Regions from separate parts of the Pantoea sp. X-Soil-ISGK-355 genome, predicted to be linked through region 2. Evidence: predicted binding sites of a transcription regulator. Region 2 holds the regulator's gene; the other holds the start of a gene.
The links. Region 2 encodes sigma-54, which starts transcription at its own class of promoters, with help from an activator protein. Its sites were predicted from a motif close to GTTGGCACANNTTTCGCTNT; they were not measured.
Positions count from the first base shown of each region.

Region 1: a site for sigma-54 is predicted at 3,432-3,451, ahead of AC6I8J_RS03925 (gamma-glutamyltransferase family protein). Genes of this name have one in related genera too.

Region 1 covers NZ_AP035971.1:898,851-907,196, reverse strand. The annotation lists gene AC6I8J_RS03950 (amino acid ABC transporter ATP-binding protein) at 1-216, opposite strand, end outside; gene AC6I8J_RS03945 (amino acid ABC transporter permease) at 197-853, opposite strand; gene AC6I8J_RS03940 (amino acid ABC transporter permease) at 853-1,521, opposite strand; gene AC6I8J_RS03935 (transporter substrate-binding domain-containing protein) at 1,532-2,317, opposite strand; gene hpxU (MurR/RpiR family transcriptional regulator HpxU) at 2,509-3,348, opposite strand; gene AC6I8J_RS03925 (gamma-glutamyltransferase family protein) at 3,487-5,073, shown strand; gene hpxX (oxalurate catabolism protein HpxX) at 5,086-5,268, shown strand; gene AC6I8J_RS03915 (AtzE family amidohydrolase) at 5,265-6,662, shown strand; gene hpxZ (oxalurate catabolism protein HpxZ) at 6,662-7,042, shown strand; gene puuE (allantoinase PuuE) at 7,092-8,045, opposite strand; gene hpxA (allantoin racemase) at 8,080-8,346, opposite strand, start outside.
Region 2 covers NZ_AP035971.1:457,691-466,036, forward strand. The annotation lists gene mtgA (monofunctional biosynthetic peptidoglycan transglycosylase) at 1-701, shown strand, start outside; gene npr (PTS phosphocarrier protein NPr) at 705-977, opposite strand; gene rapZ (RNase adapter RapZ) at 974-1,828, opposite strand; gene ptsN (PTS IIA-like nitrogen regulatory protein PtsN) at 1,876-2,355, opposite strand; gene hpf (ribosome hibernation promoting factor) at 2,506-2,793, opposite strand; gene rpoN (RNA polymerase factor sigma-54) at 2,815-4,248, opposite strand; gene lptB (LPS export ABC transporter ATP-binding protein) at 4,297-5,022, opposite strand; gene lptA (lipopolysaccharide ABC transporter substrate-binding protein LptA) at 5,028-5,579, opposite strand; gene lptC (LPS export ABC transporter periplasmic protein LptC) at 5,554-6,126, opposite strand; gene kdsC (3-deoxy-manno-octulosonate-8-phosphatase KdsC) at 6,123-6,689, opposite strand; gene kdsD (arabinose-5-phosphate isomerase KdsD) at 6,703-7,686, opposite strand; gene AC6I8J_RS02045 (calcium/sodium antiporter) at 7,703-8,346, opposite strand, start outside.

The DNA of each region.
Region 1 (8,346 bases), 440 kb from region 2:
CGAATCGCGGTCGGTGATCGTCATCCCGCCGAGCTTGATGCTGCCCTCCTGATAGCCTTCCAGACCGTTCATGCAGCGCAGCAGCGTGCTTTTACCCGATCCGCTGCGACCGATGATCGAGATCACTTCGCCCATGTCGATATCCAGATCCACGCCTTTCAACACATGGTTGTCGCCGTAATATTTTTGCACCTGATTAATGGTGATGAGCGGCATTGAATTTTTTCTCCAGATACTGGCTGTAGCGAGACAGCGGATAACACATCAGGAAGTAGCCCAGCGCCACCAGCCCAAAGACTTTAAACGGCTGATAGGTCACGTTGTTCAGAATGGTGCCGGCTTTAGTCAGCTCGATGAAGCCGATAATTGACGCCAGCGCGGTGCCCTTAATCACCTGGACCGCGAATCCTACGGTCGGGGCGATACCGATGCGGATCGCCTGCGGTGCCACCACCCGCCATAGCGTCTGACCGAAGGTCAGGCCGAGGCAGCGCGACGCTTCCCACTGCCCTTTCGGCAGGGCGCGGATGCTGCCGTACCAGATGTCGACCAGAAAGGCGCTGGTGTAAAAGGTCAGCGCCAGCGAGGCGGCGGTCCAGGGCGCGACATCAATACCAAACAGGCCGACGCCAAAAAACGCCAGGAACAGCTGCATCAATAGCGGCGTGCCCTGAAACAGCGCGGTGTAACCGCGTACCGCGCGTGTCAGCCACTTACGCTGCAGCAGTCGCAGAAACAGCAGCGGCAGCGTCACCAGCGTGCCGCCGACAAAGGCCACCAGCGACAGCAACAGAGTCCAGCGCGCCGCCAGCAGCAGATTGCGCAGGATGTCCCAGTCGGTAAAGGTCGTCATCATGATGCCTGCACTCCAAACCATTTACGGCCAATCGCCAGCAGCAGATGGCGCATCGCAATCGACAACGCCAGGTAGATCAGCGTGGTCACCAGATAGACCTCAAAACTTAAGAAGGTGCGCGACTGAATCAGGTTGGCTGCGAAGGTCAGCTCCTCATAGGAGACCTGCGACACCACCGACGAGCCCAGCATGACGATGATGCACTGACTCACCAGCGCCGGATAAATGCGCTGCAGCGCAGGCGGCAGCACGACCCGCAGAAAGGTCTGGCTGCGGGTTAATCCCAGTACCCGTCCCGCTTCCCACTGCCCTTTGGGCGTCACCTGGATCCCGGCGCGGATGATCTCGGTGCTGTAGGCGCCAAGATTGATCAGCATCGCCAGCAGCGCCGCCTCACCCGCAGTGAGTTTCAGCCCCAGCGCAGGCAGACCAAAAACAATAAAGAACAGTTGCACCACAAACGGCGTATTGCGGATCAGCTCGACATAGATGCCCCACAGACGGCTCATCCAGCTCGGTTTGCCGCTGCGCAGCGCGGCGCCCGCAATGCCCAGCGCCACGCCACCGGTGGTCGCCAGCACCGTCAGCTGGATGGTGACCCACAGACCGGAGAGCAGCTCCGGCCAGTAGGGCCACAGGGCGGGAAAGTTAAGTTGCCCGATCATGAATCCGTCCTCAGGCGCCGAGGTTCGCAGGCAGCGGTGCTTTCAGCCACTCTTCAGAGAGTTTATTCAGCGTGCCATCTTTAATGCCCTGCTCAATCAGTTCATTCACTTTCGCTTTCAGCGCAGGCTCATCTTTCTTCAGGCCGATAAAGCAGGGTGAATCTTTCAGCATAAACTGCGCGACGGGCGCTTTGGCCGGATTCTGGCGCGCAATGGCGGCGACGACCAGGTTGCCGGTCGCAACATACTGCACCTGACCGGAGAGATACGCAGACAAGGTGGTGTTGTTGTCTTCATAGCGTTTCACCTGCGCATCTTTCGGGGCCACTTCGCTGAGCACCATGTCCTCTACCGCACCGCGCGTGACGCCAATCGACTTGCCGCTCAGAGCCGACGCCGCTTTAATTTCATCGCCTTTCGGACCGAAGACGCCCAGAAAGAACGGCGCATAGGCGCGGGTAAAGTCGATCACCTTTTCACGCTCGGGGTTTTTACCCATGCTGGAGATAACCAGATCGACCTTGTCGGTTTGCAGATAAGGCACGCGGTTGGCACTGCTGACCGGCACCAGCTGCAACTTAAGTTTCATCTGCTTTGCCAGATATTTCGCCGTGTCGATGTCATATCCCTGCGGCTGCAGGTCAGTGCCGACCGAGCCAAACGGCGGGAAATCCTGCGGCACGGCGACGCGGATGACGCCGCGCTTCTGGATATCCTGCAATTGATCGGCCAGCGCACTGCCCGTTTGTGCCATCAGTAATGCCGCTGTCGCAACCGCCATCAAAACTTTTTTCATTATGCACCCCGGTGAGATTAACGTGAAACAAAAGATTCTTTGACAAGCAATCTGCAACTAATGTGCCAATCCGGGCGGCAACAGAAAAAGGGTTAAGCGACAGAGAGTTCTACGGAAATAGGGCGTAATCGGGGCAATCACGCCGCGGAAGGGGTGTTCTGAAATGGGGCAAAGCACCAAAACGGTGCCTGTTAACGGTGCTCCAGCTCGTCAAACTGCTGGTAAAGGTCGGCGATCTGATGAATCCGCTGGCGTCCCTGTGCCAGCATTTCATGCAGCAGCGCATTGGCGATCAGGTTAACCAGGCTCATGGCGGCACTGTAACTGTCGAAGGCGGAAACGCTGTCGAGCGGCGTACAGAGCTGCCAGCGTGCCAGCGCAATCACCGTCTGCGCCTGTGGCTCACACAGCGCCAGCAGCGGGATGCCAGCCGTCTGCAGCTGCTGCATCAGTGGGCGAATGATGCGCGGACGACGACGAAACGCCATCACAATGACCATATCGTCCGGCGTGATATCCACCAGCTCCTCAGCCAGCGTCTGGCCCGGCTGCGGCAGAATATGCACCTGCGAACGCGCCTGTACCAGCTGCTGTCGCAGATGCAGCGCTACCGGATAGGCGTTGCGCATGCCGATGATAAAGAGACGTTTAGCCTGCGCCAGCTGCTGAATCACCTCGTTAAAGTGCCGGGCATCCAGGCTGTTTACCCACTGCGTCAGATTAGCCATCTCCTGCTTGTAATGACGTGCCAGCAGCGTATTGCCCTGCACCGCATCCCGGTTATCGGTCAGCGGCATGCCGCTCTGGCGCAGGATGCGAAGCTCATCACGCATATCCTTGTACTTCTCATAGCCCAGACGCTTAAACAGTCGACTGACTGTGGCTTTCGACACGCCACTGAGCCGCGCCAGCTCGGCGCTGTTGTAGCTGATCAGATCATCGAAGTGGTCAAACACGAAGTCGGCAATACGCTGCTCCTGCGGAGAGAGCTGGGCATAGTGACTTCTGAGTCGTTCATCAAGCTGTTTCATAAGGCGTCCTGTAACTTTTGTTTCAGCAGAAGCTAGCACAATTTACGCCAGGTTAACCGGTGCATCGTCAGCGGAGCATGAAAACTGGAACAGCTCTTGCTTTGTTATGGGTTCTGTCACCCAAAGAACGAGAAAAAGATGATTCAAAGCAATATGGCCCCGCAGGGGATGGCGGTAACGCCACACCATCTGGCGAGTGAAAGTGCGCTCGCGGTGCTGCGTGATGGCGGTAATGCCATTGAAGCGATGGTAGCCGCTGCCGCGACTATCGCTGTGGTCTATCCGCACATGAACGGACTGGGCGGCGATGGCTTCTGGCTGATTCTGCCGCCCGGCGGCGGCCCTGTCGCTATCGACGCCAGCGGTGCCGCCGGTTCGCTGGCTCACCGCGATTTTTACGCCGATCACCCGAAGATCCCCCATCGTGGGCCGAAAGCGGCGCTGACGGTGGCCGGTACGGTCAGCGGCTGGCAGGAGGCCCTGACGCTCTCTGCGGAGATGGGCACCCCGCCACTGCCGCTGGCCCGTCTGCTGCGGGATGCGATTCGCTACGCCGCCGACGGCATTCCGGTGAGCGCCTCACAGACCGCCGCGACCACGAACTTCCGCAGTGAGTTGCAGCATCAGCCCGGCTTTAGTGCCCATTTTATGCCCGACGGCGATGTGCCGCAGCCGGGCAGCCGTTTTACCCAGCCCGCGCTGGCGAATACCCTGAGCCAGCTCACCGAAGAGGGACTCGACAGCTTTTATCGCGGTCCGCTGGCTCACCATATGGCCGACGAGATGGCGACGCTGGGCATGCCGGTGACGCTGGCCGATCTGCAGCAGCATCGCGCCCGTCGCACGACTCCGCTGCATCTCGCCCACAGCGAAGGCGACATCTGGAATATCGCTCCGCCGACCCAGGGCGTCGTGTCGCTGGCGATCCTCGGCATCACCGATCGACTGGAGATGGCCGAGGCTGACGACGCACAGACGGTGCACCGCATCGTTGAAGCCACCAAAAAAGCCTTTGCCCTGCGCGACAAACACATCACCGATCCGCGTCACGTCACCGAAGATTTGCAGGCGCTGCTGGAAAGCGATCACCTCGCCACGCTCGCCAGCCAGATCGCCGATGGCGAGGCCGCCGCCTGGGGCAGCGGACGCGGACCGGGCGATACGGTCTGGATGGGCGTAATGGACAGCAGCGGTCTGGCTGTCTCTTTTATTCAGAGCATCTATCACGAGTTTGGCAGTGGTGTGGTGCTGCCCGGCACGGGCGTTACCTGGCAGAACCGGGGCGCGGCGTTCAGCCTCGACCCTGAGCATCTGCTGGCCCTTGCGCCCGGCAAGCAGCCGTTTCATACCCTGAATCCCGCCGCCGCACGGCTGAAAGATGGCCGGACAATGGTGTATGGCGCGATGGGCGGCGATGGACAGCCGCAGACCCAGGCGGCGATTTTCACCCGCCATGTGATTCAGGGCCTGCCGCTGCAACAGGCGGTCAGTGCGCCGCGCTGGCTGCTGGGCCGTACCTGGGGGCAATCGTCAGACTCGCTGAAACTGGAAGGCCGCTTTGACGATGAAACGGTATTGATGCTGCGTCTGTGGGGCCATGAGGTGGAAATGCTGCCGGATTTCAGCGAATCCGTGGGCCATGCGGGCGCGATTGTGCGCCACAGCAACGGCATGTTCGAGGGCGCAAGCGATCCGCGCAGTAACGGCAGCGCCGCCGGTTTTTAACAGGAGCGAATCATGAATCAACACGAGTGGGCCAGCTACATCGGCCATATGGAGCAGATCCTGCAACTGGAACTGGATGACGCCCGCCGCGCTGAACTGCTGATCCAGCTGTCGCGTATCGCGGTGATGGCTGCGCCGCTGATGGCGTTTCCGCTGGATGATCGACTGGAAGTGGCAGGAGTATACCAGGCATGAGATTAGGTGACGTTTCAATTCAGACGCTGCAACAGGCTATCCAGCAGGGTGAGATCAGCGCACTGGAAGTGGCGAAGCGCACGCTGCAGGCAGTTGAGCAGCATAATCCGGCGCTGAATGCCTGGACGGAGGTCACCGGGCCGCGCATGTTAAAAGAGGCCAGCGCCATTGATGCGCAGCGGCAGCGTGGCGAAAAGCTGCCCCCGCTGGCGGGCATCCCGTATGCGGTGAAAAACCTGTTTGATGTGGCGGGTCACAGCACGCTGGCCGGTGCCAGCCTGTTCCGCGATCGCCCTGCGGCACAGGCCGATGCGTTTGCCGTCGGAAAACTGCGGCATGCTGGCGCGCTGCTGTCGGGCATGCTGAACATGGATGCCTACGCGTATGGTTTTACCACCGAAAACAGCCATTATGGTGCGACCCACAATCCGCGCGATCTCAGCCGCGTGGCGGGCGGTTCGTCAGGCGGTTCGGCCGCCGCGGTAGCCGCCGGGCTGGTCCACTTTTCGCTCGGCACCGACACCAACGGTTCGATTCGGGTGCCCGCGTCGCTGTGCGGTATTTTTGGTCTTAAGCCGACCTTTGGCCGGTTATCTCGCAGCGGCAGTCATCCGTTTGTTGCCAGCCTCGATCACATCGGGCCGCTGGCGCGGCGGGTTGAAGACCTGGCGCTGGTATATGATCTGTTACAGGGCGCAGACCACACCGATACGTTTCAGGCCGATCGTCCGGTGGCCGCGACGCTGCCGGGGCTGTCACTGGGCAGCGAAGGATTACGCTGCGGCGTGCTGGGTGGCTTTTTTGCCCGCTGGTGCGATGAGGATGCCCGCGCTGCCGTCGCGGTGGTTGCGGCAGCGCTTGAAGCCCAGGAAGAGGTGCTGATGCCGGACGCAGAGGTGGCCCGCTCGGCGGCGTTTATCATGACCGCCGCAGAAGGTGGCAATCACTATCTCCCTGCCCTGCGTCAGATACCGGAGCAGTTTGAACCAAACTCCCGTGAGCGTCTGCTGGCGGGTGCCATGATGCCAGGTGCCTGGTACGTGCAGGCGCAGCGCTTCCGTCGTCATTTCCAGCAGCAGGTGTTACCGCTGTTTGATCGCTTCGATGTGCTGATCGCGCCGGCGACGCCCTGCAGCGCGATCACTATCGGTCAGCAGACCCTGACGATTCAGGGCGAATCGCTGCCTGCTAAGGCGAGCATGGGGATGCTGACGCAGCCGATCTCCTTCCTGGGATTACCGGTCTGTACCGTGCCGCTGGCGACCCGAAGTGGTCTGCCGATTGGATTACAGCTTATCGCCCGTCCGTTTAACGAAGAGGCGGTGTTACGTGCCGCCTGGACACTGGAACAATGCGGCATCACGATGCCGCAAATCAATATGGCAGGAGCCTGATGAACAGAGAGATTAATTTACCGCAGGTGCTTACCGAGGTGACGGCGCAGTTTTATCGCTACGAGCAGGCGCTGGTCAGCAATGATGTGGCCGAACTGGATGCCCTGTTCTGGCACGACCCGCGAACCGTGCGCCTTGGCGCGGGTGAGAACCTGTATGGCATTGATGAGATTCGGGCCTTCCGTGCCGCGCGTCCGTCAGCCGGGCTGAACCGGACACTGCGCAACACCGTGATTACCACTTTTGGTGAGAATTATGCGGTCTGCAGCACTGAATTTACCCGCACCGGTAGCGATAAAATTGGCCGTCAGCAGCAGACCTGGGTGCGAATGCCCCACGGCTGGTGCATCGTGGCGGCGCAGGTCAGTCTGATGAGCTGACACTGTCCGGCGCTTCGCCCGCTCAACAGGGGCAAGCGCCGGAACCGGCTTACGGTGCCGGGTGCGTGGTGATCCAGTGGTCGGCGATCTGCTGGCGGGTACAGATCCAGACATCGTCATGCTGCTGGATGTGATCAAGGAAGTTCTGCAGCGCGCGGAATTTGCCAGGACGGCCCAGCAGGCGACAATGCATGCCGATCGACATCATCTTCGGCGCGGTTTCACCCTCTTCATACAGCACATCGAACGTATCACGCAGATAGGTAAAGAACTGTTCGGCGGTGTTAAACCCCTGCGGCGAGGCAAAGCGCATGTCGTTGCACTCCAGGGTATAGGGGATAATCAGGTGCGGTTTCACCGTGCCATCCTGACAGGTGACCTGGGTCCAGAACGGCAGATCGTCGCCGTAGTAGTCGCTGTCGTAGCTGAAACCGCCCTGCTCCACCACCAGCCGACGGGTGTTCGGGCTGTCGCGGCCGGTGTACCAGCCGGTCGGCGCTTTACCAAACAGATCCACCAGCACATCGACCGCCTGCTGCATATGCTGACGTTCAGTTTTTGCATCCATACCCTGATAGTGGATCCAGCGCCAGCCGTGGCTGACCACATCGTAATCCGCCTGTTTAATCGCCTCAACGACTTCCGGATGACGTGCCAGCGCCATCGCCACGCCAAACACGGTTAATGGCAGACCGCGTTTCTGAAATTCATTGTGGATGCGCCAGAATCCGGCGCGGGAGCCGTACTCATACAGCGACTCCATCGACATGTGCCGATCGGTATAGCTCGCTGCACCGATGATATCGGAGAGAAACTGCTCCGAGCCGGCATCGCCATGCAGCACGCTGTTTTCAGCGCCTTCTTCGTAGTTCAGAACAAACTGCACCGCCACACGGCTGTTGTTGGGCCAGGCGGCGTGTGGCGGATTAGCGCCATAACCGATTAAATCGCGCGGATAGTTTTTGTTAAAGCTGTACTCTTTCTTCTCTGCAGCGTCAGTCATCACTGGCTTCCTTTCGGGATTCGGAAAAGTTCCGTTAGTTTAGATGCTGAAACGCACCTGAGAGAGGTTTCTGCAAAGGCCAGGCCAGATCGCCATGTTTGCTGGTGCCAAAGCCAAGCGCCACCAGCGATTCGACCATTTTTACTGCTGCACTGACACCATCGATCACTGGCAGGCCCAGTTCCTGGGTCAGCGAAGCAGCCAGCGTCGCCATTCCGCCACAGCCCAGCACAATCGCCCCGCTGCCATCTTCCCGCTTCGCCTGAATGCAGCGCTGCCGCACTTTTTCCTGCGCCAGGCC
Region 2 (8,346 bases):
GCGTCGGACAGCGTATCAGACGTATTATTGGTCGTATCCTGCTGGTGTGGCTGGGCGTATGGCTGGCGGGAATATTACTCTTTTCGTTCTTACCGGTACCGTTTTCAGCGGTGATGGCTGAACGCCAAATTAGTGCCTGGTTACACGGTGACTTTAGTTATGTCGCCCATTCTGACTGGGTCGGACATGATGAGATTTCGCCGTGGATGGGGCTGGCCGTTATCGCCTCCGAAGATCAAAAGTTTCCGGACCACTGGGGGTTCGATGTCGCGGCGATTGAATCTGTACTGGATAACAGCGATAGCCGGATGCGCGGGGCGTCCACATTGTCACAACAGACAGCCAAGAATCTGTTTCTGTGGGATGGCCGCAGCTGGGTGCGTAAAGGTCTGGAAGCGGGGCTGACAGTAGGGATTGAGACAGTCTGGACGAAGCGACGTATTCTGACCGTCTATCTTAATATTGCAGAGTTCGGGCCGGGTATCTTTGGCGTTGAGGCAGCTTCACAGCGTTATTTCCACAAGCCAGCCAGCCGGCTTACTGCAGCCGATGCTGCTTTACTGGCGGCGGTTCTGCCTAATCCTATCCGTTATCGTGCTGCTGCACCTTCAGGCTACGTCAGAGAGCGACAGCAGTGGATAATGCGTCAGATGCGCCAGCTTGGCGGTGAGGGCTTCCTGCAGCGTAATAAGCTCGACTAAGCCTTAGTCTTCATCAAAACCCGCTTCAAACAGCTCAATGACTGCTGCCAGCGCCGGGATCTCCTCCGGGCCGCTGGCTTCAATCTCTATGTGTCCGCCTTTAGCCGAGTCGAGCATCAGCAGCGCAATCACGCTGCTGGCTTCGGCTTCTGTGCCCGCTTCGTTGCGCAGCAATACTTCGGCATCGAAGCTCTGCACCAGCTCAAACAACTTCATCGCCGGACGGGCGTGCATGCCTAGCTTATTTTTGATTTCTACAGTTTGTCTGACGGTCATGATTTGCGCTTTTCCAGCGTGCGATGGCGTGACTGTACATTCTTACCGCGCGAACGGAAGTAATCCGCCAGCTGTTCTGCAATATACACTGAGCGGTGTTTGCCACCAGTACAGCCAATTGCCACGGTAAGATAGCTACGGTTATTGGTCTCCAGCATCGGCAGCCAGAGTTCAAGATAGCTGCGTGTCTGGTAGATAAAGTTGTGCACTTCAGTGTGGCGGTCAAGGAATGCCGCGACCGGACGATCGAGGCCGGTCATCGGGCGCAGCTTAGGATCCCAGTGGGGATTGGGCAGAAAGCGCACGTCAAAGACATAGTCAGCGTCAATCGGAATGCCATGCTTGAAGCCAAACGACTCAAACACCATAGTCAGCTCACGTTCACGCTTGCCCAGCAGGCGGGTACGCAGCATCTCTGCCAGCTCATGCACTGACATCTCTGAGGTGTCGATGATCAGGTCGGCACGTGAACGCAGCGGCTCCAGCAGGTCGCTCTCTTCATCAATCGCGCTCTCTAGTGACAGGTTTTTGCTGGAGAGGGGATGCAGACGGCGCGTATCGCTGTAACGACGAATCAGGGTATTGCGATCGGCGTCGAGAAACAGCAACTGAGGTGAAAATGTGTCAGGCAGATTATTCAGCGCGGTTTCAAAAATTTCCGGGGATTCAGGCATGTTACGGACGTCGATGCTGACCGCCGCCGAAATATTGCGTTCCGCCAGCGAGTTGGCTAACTCAGGCAGCAACACGACCGGCAGGTTATCAACGCAGTAGAACCCCATATCTTCCAGCGCACGGAGCGCCACTGACTTCCCCGAGCCTGAACGACCGCTAACGATCATCAGCACCATGACCTTCTCTCCCGTTTTAAAACCGGCACCGGGCCGGTAAAGACGCGTTACTGCTCTGTCTGGACTTCCGTAATAATGGCATAGAGTTCTTCATCACTCTGCGCAGCACGCAGACGACGACAAACCGTTTTATCTGCCAGACGTTTTGCCACCAGTGAAAGGGTGTGCAGGTGTGTTTTGCACTGGTCAGCCGGAACCAGCAATGCAAACAACAGATCGACCGGCTGGTTGTCGACGGCATCAAACGCAATCGGCTGCTCGAGGCTGATAAATACCCCTACCGCACGCAGTGTATCCTCTTCCAGCTTGCCGTGAGGAATGGCTATTCCGTTACCAATACCGGTACTGCCCATACGTTCGCGGGTCAGAATCGCTTCGAAAAGCGTCTGGTGCGGCAGGTTGAGCTGCTTAGCGGCCAGTTCGCTGATGATTTCCAGCGCACGTTTTTTGCTCTGGCAGTGTACGCCGCTGCGGGTGCAGTCTGGCGAAAGCACTGTGCTCAATTCCAGTGTAAGATCGTTGTTCATTATCGTTTCACTTGCGTGTTCACCAGGCCATTCACCGCCAGCGCCCTGATATGTGCGACAAACGGCGCTTGCTCAGATGACAAAACGGGGCGGATTATCCGCCCCATACTGTCGGCTCTGCGCGCCATGCGCGCGTAGCTAGCGTGAAGGTTAGTGTTTTTTCAGTTTATCTTTGTGTTTGGTCAGCTGACGGGCGAGTTTATCAATCAGCCCATCAATTGCCGCATACATATCTTCCGCTTCGGACGTGGCGTGCAGCTCGCCACCGTTCACGTGGAGTGTTGCGTCAGCCACCTGTGTGACTTTCTCAACCTTCAGGACAATATAGACCTGATTGATATGTTCAAAATAGTGTTCCAGTTTGGCAAATTTACTGTTGACGAATTCACGCAAAGGTGGCGTGATTTCAACATGTTGCCCGGTCAGGTTCAGCTGCATAGGTCTTCCTTCTCATTTCTTTCAAACCAGTTGTTTACGCTGGTTCGATGGCGGGATGGATAAAGACTCACGATATTTGGCGACGGTACGCCGTGCCACCATGATCCCCTGATCAGATAACATGGAGGTCAGTTTACTGTCGCTCAAGGGTTTGGCTGGGTTTTCCGCCGAAATTAATTTCTTCACCAGAGCCCGGATCGCGGTAGAGGAGGCTTCGCCGCCACCTTCCGTATTAACGTGGCTGGAGAAAAAGTACTTCAGTTCAAAAATGCCACGCGGGCTGTGCAGATACTTCTGCGTGGTAACACGGGAAATGGTCGATTCATGCATCTCAACGGCCTGGGCGATATCGGCCAGCACCATCGGACGCATAAATTCTTCACCCTGCTCGAAGAACGCCTGCTGCTGCTCAACGATACAGCGCGTGACTTTCAGCAGCGTGTCATTACGGCTTTCCAGACTCTTAATCAGCCAGCGCGCTTCCTGCAGATTACTGCGAATGAACTGACTGTCGCTGTCATTGCGCGTTGCGCCACCCATTGCCGCGTAGTGCTGATTAATCTTCAGACGTGGCAGGCTGTCGGCATTGAGTTCAACCGTCCAGCGGTTGCCAACCTTACGTACCAGCACGTCGGGGATAACATATTCCGGCTCGCCAGTGTTGATCGACTGACCCGGACGCGGGTCCAGTGACTGAATCAGCAGCATCGCCTCTTTCAGCACCTCTTCTTTGAGGCGCGTGACGCGCATCAGGCTGCGGAAGTCGTGATTGGCCAGCAGATCGAGATGTTCGCTGACAATCAGGCGCGCTTCAGCCAGCATCGGTGTCTCTGGTGCATACTGCGAAAGCTGAACCAGCAGACAGTCACGCAAATCGCGTGCGCCCACACCAATCGGGTCAAAACGCTGGATACGTTTCAGCACCGCCTCAACCTCATCCGCTTCAAGCTCATCGTTGCCAATGCTGTCGAGGATCTCCTCAAGCGAGACGGTGAGATATCCGGTGTCATCAATAGCATCGACGATAGACGTCGCGATTGCGCGGTCGGTATCACTGAAAGGCGTCAATTCGACCTGCCACATCAGGTAATCCTGCAGTGACTGCGTGGTTTCACCCTGATAGACAGGTAACTCATCATCCTGATAATCGGTACCCGTGCCGGAAGGGGTGCCAGCGGTGTAGATTTCATCCCAGGTGGCATCCAGCGGCAGCTCATCAGGCATCTCTTTCTGCTCAAGCGCTTCACGTGTATCCAGCGCTTCGGCTTCCGACGATTCCCGGGAGTCAATCTCATCATGCAGATCGGTCTGCTCAAGCAGTGGATTACTTTCCAGTGCAAGCTGTAACTCCTGCTGGAGTTCAAGCGTGGAGAGTTGCAGCAGACGAATCGCCTGCTGCAATTGTGGAGTCATTGCCAGCTGTTGGCTGAACCTGAGTTGTAAACCTTGCTTCATAGACAGGATGGTAGTTCCCAGGTAAACATCGGTATTAACGACACCTTATCAGAGTCTGAACTCTTCACCCAAATAAACCCGCTTAACCTGCTCATCCGCAAGAATTTCATTGGGTGTACCATGCGCAATCAGGTGGCCCTGGCTGACGATATAGGCCCGCTCACAGACCGCTAACGTTTCGCGTACGTTGTGGTCGGTAATCAAAACGCCGAGGCCGCTGTCACGCAGATGCTCAATGATCTTCTTGATGTCGATAACGGAGATAGGGTCGACCCCGGCAAAAGGTTCATCCAGCAGAATAAACTTTGGATTGGCAGCCAGCGCGCGGGCAATCTCAACACGACGTCGTTCACCACCCGACAGTGCCTGACCCATGCTGTCGCGCAGGTGCTCGATGTGAAACTCTTCCATCAGCTCACGGGCGCGATCCTGACGTTGCTCTTCGGTCAGGTCATCACGAATCTGCAGTACCGCCATCAGGTTATCGTAGACGCTGAGGCGACGGAAAATCGATGCCTCCTGCGGCAGATAGCCGATGCCACGGCGCGCACGTGCATGCAGCGGCAGGATACTGATATCTTCATCATCAATAACAATGCGGCCCGCGTCACGCGGGACAATACCTACCACCATGTAAAAGGTGGTGGTCTTACCGGCCCCGTTCGGGCCGAGCAGGCCGACAATCTCGCCGGACTTTACCTGCAGACTGACATCTTCTACCACGCGACGGCCTTTATATGCCTTCGCCAGGTTTTCTGCGATTAATGTGGCCATAGCTATCAGTTACTCTTCTTTCCGCTGTTGGACGAACCTTTATCCTGAAGTTGCGACGGCACCAGGACGGTCGTGACGCGCTTGTTCTGGCCCTGGCTGTAAGCCTGCATTTTCTGCTCTTTTACCAGGTAGGTAATACGATCACCTTTGATGTTGCTGTCCTGCTGTTCAATGAACGCATTGCCGGTCAGTTCAACGAAATCGTTAGCCAGTTCGTAGTGCAGTTTTGAGGCATGGCCCTGAACCGGCTTACCGCTGTCTTGCATCTGATAGAAAGTGGCAGGATTACCGTAGGCGTCAACGATGGTTTTCTTGCTGTCGCCGCCCGGACGGGTCACCACGACTTTGTCCGCCGTGATTTTGATAGAGCCCTGCGTCACGATGACATTGCCGGTAAAGGTCGCGACATTGCCCTGCAAATCCAGCGCCTGATTCTGCGAGTCAATATTGACGGGCTTGTCCGAGTCACCGGTCAGGGCCAGCGCCGGAACGCTGGTTGCCAGTAACATACTGGCCAGTAAAATCTTCAGGCTATTTTTGTTCATTTTGAATTTCATAAGAGGTTTTGACCTTCTCGATTAACTCGGCGTTTTTTGTCCGTAAATTGCCGCGCATTTTCATGCCGGTGGAGTTAAAGCTGCGGCCATACAATGTCACCTGGTCATCAGAGGTAACGTCCTGAGTGACAAGGTTAATCTGTGCATTATCGGTTTTGATCCGCTCAAGCTGGGAATCCTGCGTCAGCGTATTCAGCTCAACATGGCCATACAGATAAAGCATACGATCTTTGGTGAGCTTTGCTTTATCTGCGCGTAACGTCCAGGTGGGAACTTTGTTCTCATCAAAGGTGGTCATTACCGGATTGTCGAACCAGCTCAGCTCGTCATCCGAGAAATAGGTCACTTTGTCAGAGACCAGTTTATATGACAGCGCGCCCTGCGGGTTATACACCACAGTGTGAGAATCGTCACTGGTATAGGTCGGCGACTGACCATTCGTCCCGACTGGCGTGCTATCGCCATCCTGGTTGGTAAGATTCCAGCCGATCAAAACCAGTGCAATCAAGGTCAGAATCAGCGTTATCCAACGCCTGCTTTTACTCATACTGATTGCCCTTTGGCATCCTCAAATTTGTTCTGCGCCATTAAGATCAGGTCACATACTTCGCGTACTGCGCCGCGTCCACCCGCAATCCGCGTGACATACTGCGCGCGCGGCAACAGAATCGGATGTGCATCCGCTACTGCCACGCTTAATCCCACTTTCGCCATAACCGGCCAGTCGATCAGGTCGTCACCGATATAGGCGACCTGCTCATCAGAGAGAGACAGTTTATCCAGAAGTTCACGATAGGCCAAAAGCTTATCGGATTGTCCCTGATAAAGATGACGGATGCCGAGCGTTTTGCAGCGATCTTCCATCAGACGGGCATTGCGGCCGGTAATAATAGCCACTTCCACATCGGCGGTCAGTAAACAGCGTACACCGTAACCATCCCGCACGTTGAAGGCTTTCAGCTCTTCGCCATTGTTCCCCATGTAGATCACCCCGTCGGACATGACGCCATCGACGTCGCAGATCAGCAGACGAATGTTGCTGGCGCGCGCCATGACGTCAGCACTGACCGGTCCATAGCAGGTGTCAATCGTGGGAATTGCCTGTTGCATTTTCTTTTCCTGTTCAGACTACGCCAGCGCGCAGCATGTCATGCATATGTACCACACCGAGCAGATGATCGTCATCGGCCACCAGAATCGAGGTAATGTTTTTGGTCTGCATCAGGTTCAGGGCTTCAACCGCCAGCATATTTGGCCGGACGCGGATGCCACCTGGCGTCATCACTTCCCCGATAGTGGCGCGCTGAAAATCGATGCCCATATCAAAGATGCGGCGCAGGTCACCATCGGTAAAGATACCTTCAATTTTCATCAGACCGTCGACAATGACCGTCAGTCCCAGATTTTTGCGGGTAATTTCCAGCAGCGCATCACGTAGTGAGGCGTCACGGGTGACGTGCGGCAGCTCATCGCCGCTGTGCATGATATCGGATACATGCAGCAGTAGTTTGCGGCCCAGCGCTCCGCCAGGATGGGAGAGGGCGAAATCTTCCGCCGTGAATCCACGCGCCTCAAGTAACGAAACCGCCAGCGCGTCGCCCATCACCAGTGTGGCTGTGGTGCTGGTGGTTGGCGCAAGGCCTAACGGGCAGGCTTCCTGGGGAACATGGACACACAGATGCACATCGGCAACCCGGCCCATCGCGCTGTCAGGCCGTCCGGTTATGCAGATCAGCGCAATATGCTGGCGTTTTAACACCGGAATCAGCGCGAGGATTTCGTTCGACTCACCGCTGTTGGAGATGGCGATCACGACATCATTTTTGCTCACCATGCCCAGGTCGCCATGGCTGGCTTCGGCCGGATGAACAAAAAACGCTGGCGTGCCGGTACTGGCAAAGGTCGCCGCCATTTTTTTGCCGATATGACCAGACTTGCCCATGCCCATCACCACCACTTTCCCCTGGCAGGCGTAGATCAGGGCGCAGGCGCGGGCGAAATCGTCATTAATATATTGATCGAGCTGTTCCAGTCCTTCACGCTCAATGCGCAGGACGTTTTTTCCCGCCTGCTGAAAATCAAAAGCTGTTGGTTGCTGATATGACATAGTGAGTCTGTCCTTGTTAGCCGTCCATGAATGCCGGCTGCATCCACAGCAGCGTCACCCAGACGAAGAAACCACAGAGTAAAATCAGGCCGGCGATGCGGCCAACGCGTCGGCGACGCAGCAGGCAGAGCAGGGCAAACAGCACGCTGACCCCCAGCATCACCCAGTAATCACGGGCAAAGGCGTGATAGTCGATACTGCCGGGGTGAATCAGCGCCGGCAGGCCCAGCACGATAGCAATATTATAAATGTTGGCGCCGATCAGGTTGCCGATCGCGATATCATCTTCACCTTTCAGTGCACCGGCAATCACCGTCGCCAGCTCGGGCAGGCTGGTGCCCACGGCGATAAGCGTCAGGCCCATCACCAGTTCGCTGACGCCAAAGTAGTCGGCAAAGGCGGTGGCATTGTCGATCACCATCCGGGTCGACATCGGCAGGATAATCAGCGCGACGGCCAGCCAGAGAAAGGCCACCGTATTTCCGCTCTCTTCGCGGGGCAGCTCGGCCAGCTGCTCGCGCGTCAGGGTGTCGTTGTTGTCCCGTTCTGCTTTACGCGCAATGCGAATCACCACCATCAGATAAATAGCGGCGATGGCGATCAAGCCAATTCCATCCAGTCGACTAAGCTGATTGTCAAACAGCATGAATCCGCTGAGCA